DNA from 2 places in the Paenibacillus sp. M-152 genome. Region 2 is predicted to be linked to the other one. Evidence: predicted binding sites of a transcription regulator. Region 2 holds the regulator's gene; the other holds the start of a gene.
What was found. Region 2 encodes LexA, which represses DNA repair genes until DNA is damaged. Its sites were predicted from a motif close to CGAACATATGTTCG; they were not measured.
Positions count from the first base shown of each region.

Region 1: EGM68_RS15755 (YhjD family protein) is a predicted target of LexA. The motif match lies at 1,854-1,867, and genes of this name have one in related genera.

Region 1 is NZ_CP034141.1:3,587,358-3,590,573, reverse strand. It holds gene EGM68_RS15760 (transglycosylase domain-containing protein) at 1-1,216, shown strand, start outside; gene EGM68_RS15755 (YhjD family protein) at 1,392-1,805, opposite strand; gene EGM68_RS15750 (DMT family transporter) at 2,111-3,037, shown strand.
Region 2 is NZ_CP034141.1:3,253,298-3,256,513, reverse strand. It holds gene EGM68_RS25745 (hypothetical protein) at 92-232, opposite strand; gene EGM68_RS25740 (hypothetical protein) at 274-438, opposite strand; gene lexA (transcriptional repressor LexA) at 857-1,483, opposite strand; gene EGM68_RS14090 (LysM peptidoglycan-binding domain-containing protein) at 1,673-2,041, shown strand; gene EGM68_RS14085 (DUF896 domain-containing protein) at 2,150-2,356, shown strand; gene EGM68_RS14080 (hypothetical protein) at 2,471-2,980, shown strand; gene EGM68_RS14075 (HAD family hydrolase) at 3,138-3,216, shown strand, end outside.

The DNA of each region.
Region 1 (3,216 bases), 330 kb from region 2:
ACCTGCTTTGGAGAAGGGCTACACTCAGCCCGCCGGTCTTATTGATGATTCACAAATCATATTGAAAGACGGACGTAAGGGTTATCATATTCCTAAAAATTATAACAGAAGGTATGAAGGGCTTATGACAGCCCGTGAAGCACTCAATCGGTCAATCAACATCCCTGCACTGAGGCTGTTTTTATATGAAGTTAAAATTCCAAACGCTTGGAATTTTGTGCGTTCTCTTGGAATTACAACGATTCAACCACAGGATGAACATGCTCAAACAGGAGTGCTAGGTGGACTTAGTAAGGGGGTATCCGTCGAAGAACTGACCGCAGCATATGGGACGATTCCCAATATGGGCGTGTATAATGCCCCTCACTTGATCAGTAAAATTACAGATGCCAACGGTAAGATTGTATATGAATTTAAACCACAGACAAAGCGTGTATATTCGCAGCAAACCGCATTTTTGATGACGGATATGCTCAGAACCGTTATATCAGACCCGAGAGGAACTGGCAAACGTCTGCAAAAAGCTTTTAAAAGCTACGGTACCATTGATATCGCGGGTAAAACGGGTACGACACAGAACTTTGGTGATGTGTGGTTTATGGGATACACACCTGACGTTACGCTAGGCGTCTGGGCTGGTTATCGCCAACAGGTTAATACATTATCTCAAGAAGGTCACACCAGAGCACAGTCTGTGTGGGCACTGATCATGAATGAGGCGGTCAAGGACCAGCCTGAGCTTTTTAAGAATAAGCATTTTATACAGCCGGAAGGCGTTGTGAAAGTTACAGTATCTAGTCTTACAGGTAAGCTGCCAGGGCGTTATTCTCGCCAATCGGGTCACCTCGTGACTGACTGGTTTAACCAAAAGTATGTGCCGACCGAAGTCGGAAGAGAACAGCTTCCACGTTCTGCTAGACCAGTAGTTCCGTCCAAACCAGAGGTCAAGAAAGAAGATGTCCCTGAGGTTAAGGTGCCTGCAACAGATCAAGAGGAGGTTCCACCAGAGGAAACAGCTCCTGCTGTTCCTGACACAGATGCAGAGATCGAACCGCTTGATGAGAATAACGATGTGCCATCAACAGATACATCGCAACCTTCTATTGAAAACGAACCGGAGACACCTTCTGAATCAGAGAACCAGAGTGGTGCTCCAAAAACTCAGCCTGACGAGGTTATCTATCCTGAACCAACGGCTGATCAATCCAACAACTAAGCAACACGGCGATCAGTCTGTTGTAATTATGAGTAGAGCCAGCATTTTATGCGGCTCTGCTCTTTTTTTTCATATTTTAGATTTCTCCTTTTTGAAAATACGAGCCAAATTATTTGCTATGTAACCAATGGGCTTTAAAATCTTCTCTTTGTTTAGGCAAGTAGGCAAGGCGAGATTATAAGGGGGCATAGTCTTGGGTCAGATCAATTCCCAGGTAGTATCCGAGTTTACGCCGAACCTCACTGCGGGCAAAGGATGAAAGCATGAAAAATCGCCTTTGGTAACCGCGGCATACATACAAAACCTCTACGCCTTCATGATTTCGGATTTCGCTGTATATTTTCACTCCCTGTCTTTTCATTCGCGCTTTTGTTTCTGCTAATTGAACAGTTACGCGCTGTTGTACTCCAGTCAGGCTACGAATATACAAATCGGGCATTTTTAGAGGAGAGATATTCATAATACGAATGTCTCGTTCCAACACATCCAGCACAAGAGTTAGAAGTACACACATCTTGATCAGCCCTGCGTCTTCTTCAGAAGGCAAAGGAGCTTTATGCTTGTTATCAAGTACCTTTTTGTTTGTCATTAATATCCCCTTTACGCGGAGTGAAATTACAATATATAATAAGTATATAGAACATATGTTCTAAATATACCTTATCATAGGGATTTTTCTGTTGCCAAAGCAATCATCAATTATTGGAAAAGTGGCAGGGAGCCCTACTTCCATGTGCCATTGTCTAAAGGCTCTATCGTATATGACCGATGACAGTCAAACAGAGTTTGTGTTAAGCTGATGGATAAAAAACCTTACATAGAAGGGGATAGTGTTCTGCTAGCGGTCATTTTTTACTATTTAACTTAAGAAAGTAGAGAAAGAAGGTTTACATATTGTCACGTTCGTTATATGTAGCTTTATTATTGTTGAGCCTTATTTGGGGCGGTTCCTTTATGTTTATTAAGGTGTTATTGCTACATCAAGTAGGACCGTGGACCATTGTATTTCTGCGCTCCAGCTTTGGTCTTATTTTTATCGTCTTATTAATGCTTCTTATGCGTAAGCCGTTTAAAATCAAAAGCATTCCGTGGAAATCGGTTATTCTGGTAGCATGTGTAAATATGGTTTTACCATGGACGTTGATTGGTTTTAGTGAAACCAGAATAGCTAGCAGCATGGCTTCTGTATTAAATGCCACTACGCCAATATGGACGATGTTGGTGGGTCTTGTCTTCTTCGGAGCTGTATTTCATCGCCTGCAGTGGTTAGGAATGGGTCTCGCTTTTATAGGAATTGTTATTTTATTAGGTATTAATCCTGCATCTATGATTTCTGTTGATCCTGTAGGTTTTGGATGTATGCTGCTTGCGACTCTCTGCTACGGATTTGGAACACAGCTCTCCAAACGTTTTCTCTCCAATCTTTCTATGTATCAGGCTACCTTTGCGACACTGTTTGGTGCGGCAGCAGGGGGTGGTATTATGATGGCAATAGTAGACAGACCAGATTTGTCGATCGTTTCTGTTCCGGGAGTATTGGGTTCCCTAATAGGACTAGGAGTTTTGGGTTCAGGGGTAGCATATATCTTGTTCAACTATATGATTTTGCGCGGGAGTGCGGAATTCGCTTCTTCGGTAACGTATTTTGTACCAGTGAGTGCCATCGTATGGGGCTTTTTACTTCTGAATGAGCATATCGGCTGGAACGTGCTGACCGGGCTGGTTCTTATACTCGGGGGCGTCTTTATGGCCAATCAGCGCAGAACAGCCAAACTAAGGGTAATAGCTCCAAGTGAAAATAAAACACACTCAGGTCATTAAGTGTGTATTCGCCAAACCTTTGGTATAATGCGTCAACTCGCACATACAATAAAGCATGCTCACACATAAAATAAAATATGGTGCAGCAAAAAAGCAAGCTGTTTAGCAGGTGACAAGGTGTGGTATAATAAATTATAGAATTATATGCACCACAGAAATGTCGGAGTTTTATTCCACAA
Region 2 (3,216 bases):
AAGCTATAACTGGCGGGATTGGTAGTTTGGGGATCATTTAACACAAAAAAAGCAGGAAGAATTCTTCCTGCTTTTTGCTTGTAAATAAATATTAACGTCTGCGTTGTCCATCATTCACGCTAAACAGATTGACAGCCAGTGCGTTACCTCTTGCACGCGCAGTGGCTCTTTGGTTGGAACGGATGTTTAATCTTCTTCTTCTCAATTCACGGTTGCTGTGTCTTCTGCTCATAATATCACCTCCCTTCAAAGAAATGAAGGTACGGTTAAATCTTAATGATGTTTATGCTTACGCTTGGTAATTTTGATATTTAATGCGTTAGTTGCGAGTGCATTTCCGCTTCCTGTTTTAGCAGCTGCGGCTTGAAAGACTTTAACGACCAGATATCTGTTTTTCCCGATGCGATGCTTATACGTTTTAACTCTATTTCTGATCATCTGCATAACTCCTTTACTTTAGGTCTGCTATATACATATGTCAATTGTGCTAGTAATGTATCAGCATAAATCTACTAAAGACAAAAAGAAGCTAGTACCTATGTTCCTAAATGTTTTTTAAAAAAACTCATGCTAGCCTGCGTTCGCCTTCCCAACTTTACGTTATAGGGGAAGGCTAGAGTAGGTTCACATGAGTCAAATTTCCATTTGTTTAGCTAATAAAAGTAAACAGTTCAAGATCAGACGGGACTATTTCGGATAATGGGGGGGATATAATAGTAGAGACAATATAGGTTGCTGAAAAGGAAAGAATAGTTGTGAGACACACATAGTAAACATAATAACAATATAAAACCGGCTCGCCTAGGCGGCCGGTTTTATATTCGTGGTAGTATAACGGGGAAGAAAGCACGATAAATCAGTGGAAGTCCCGGAAGAGTCCAACAACCTTGCCCAATATGCTGACGTGTGTCAGGCGAAGCGGTTCAAAGGCTGGATTTTCAGGTTGAAGCCGGATATGATCTTTTTCTTTGTAAAAGGTTTTAACTGTTGCCTCGTCTTCATCTGTCATAGCTACTACAATGTCTCCGTTATCAGCTGTCTGCTGCTGACGTACGATTACATAGTCTCCGTTAGCAATACCAGCTTCAATCATGCTTTCGCCTACAACAGATAACATGAATATTTTATCCTCACCAACAAAGTGTTGGGGAAGAGGAAAGTAATCTTCAATATTTTCTGTCGCCGTAATAGGAAGACCAGCGGTTACTTTGCCGACGACGGGAACACGACTAATGGAGTAATTAATCAAGTTGCTGTTATCCGATTCGTCTTGACCAAGTAATTCAATAGCCCGTGGTTTCGTAGGATCGCGGCGAATGAGTCCTTTTTTCTCCAAACGATCCAAATGACCGTGAACCGTAGAACTGGAGGCCAATCCGACTGCCTCGCCTATTTCGCGCACAGAAGGGGGGTATCCCTTTAGACGCACTTCATTGCGGATAAATTCAAGAATGGCCTGCTGGCGGCTCGAAATCTTAGACATACCGTATCAACCCCATTTAGTAACGTTTGGGAAAATTATAGCATAGAACCTCCGTTCGTACAAACATAAGTTCTAAATAATCCCTAAAAATATTTACGAACTTTTGTTCTCTTTTCTATTGAACAAAACAAATGTTCGTGTTATATTGTGAAAAACATAAGAACAAACGTTTGGAGGACGCGGCCAATTATGAAATATAGCACTTATCAAAGTATTTTCCCGATGAACTTAGAGAATTTACAGGAGACCCGAAAAGAGGGTAAGGTGCGTTTGTTACAGGTTATTACCAATACTCTTTTACTCAAGCTTCTTATTCTAGTAATTATCGTTTGGGTTGCAGGGGCAGGTGTACTTACGGTTTTCGCAGCACCTTCAGTTTCTAATAAAGAGGTGATTAAGCTGACCGTACAACCTGGAGATACGTTATGGAATATTGCCGTGAATCATAAACCGGAACGAATGGATACACGGGTATATATTGAAGGGATTATGCGTATTAACGCTTTGGAGGATCGGGGAGTGCAGGCAGGTCAGGTGCTTAAGCTTCCACACTTCTGATCTATAAGACTATAGAGCTTGTCAAGGAGCGCAATGCGGGAGCCTTGACAAGCTCTTTTCTACATGTCAAAGTGTATTATATCTTTGCTTTTATGGAGGGGACACAATTTGGATATAGACAGCTTGGTACAGCGCATTAATGAATTAGCGCGCAAAGCAAAAGCCGAAGGATTGACAGAAGAGGAAACCACAGAGCGCGCCAACCTTCGGGAAATTTATTTAGGCAACATTCGCCGTAATTTTCGGCAGCAGCTTGAAACCATTGAATTTGTGGACGATGATACGTCGAAGGGAAATGACGGGCTGAAGCATTAATGTCGCTAAAGCCTGCATCATTTGCCTTGTTTTAGGTATCTTTCCTGGTATCTATATAGATCAGCTTTAAGGCAGTTGTTTTAATGTAATATTTATTGGGAAGGGAATTGAGAGATGGCCCGATCATTTGAAAGAAAAGTACGTAAAAACACAGCGCATTTAAATAAAACGCGCAAGAAACAAGGCATTCAAACCATTAACGGCGCAGGTTCAGCAATGGACATTTTCCGTGGCCGTAATATTACTGTGCCAATCATGCTGGCTGGTCTTGCTGTATTGTACATGCTTATGAGTTACTTTTTGACTAAGACCGGCATGCGGGGAATGGACTGGCTGGTATTTGGCTTGTACTTGATGCTGGCTGTTATCTTCTTCATTCGCCGTCCTTATTTAAAAGTGGGAAAAGATACCCTCTATATGTTAAAAGGTGGAAGAGAACGTCCGATGACGGCAGGGGACATGAAAGCCATCAAAATTGAAAAGGGTTACGTTACCGTTGAAAGAAAAGGGAAGGGCGGTAATTTTATTTTTACAAAATCACTGGGACGCTACGATACGGATGCCATCGCAGAGCGGCTTGAAAAGTTTGCACTATCCAATCAGATACAGGTAGATAAGAAATAACCGATTTAGCCTGTAGCTCTGTAAGTAAGGCCGTATGATGTTATTTTTTCATATAACATGGTGCGGCCACTTGCTTAATATGGGCACACATAACGATCTGATTCGTGACCAAACAGACAATCTTACATATACAGTGGAAAGAGAGTGGATAATTCATATGACGATTCAGGCGATAATGTTTGATCTTGATGATACCCTTCTGTGGGATGAACGTAGTGTAGAAGAGGCATTTGATG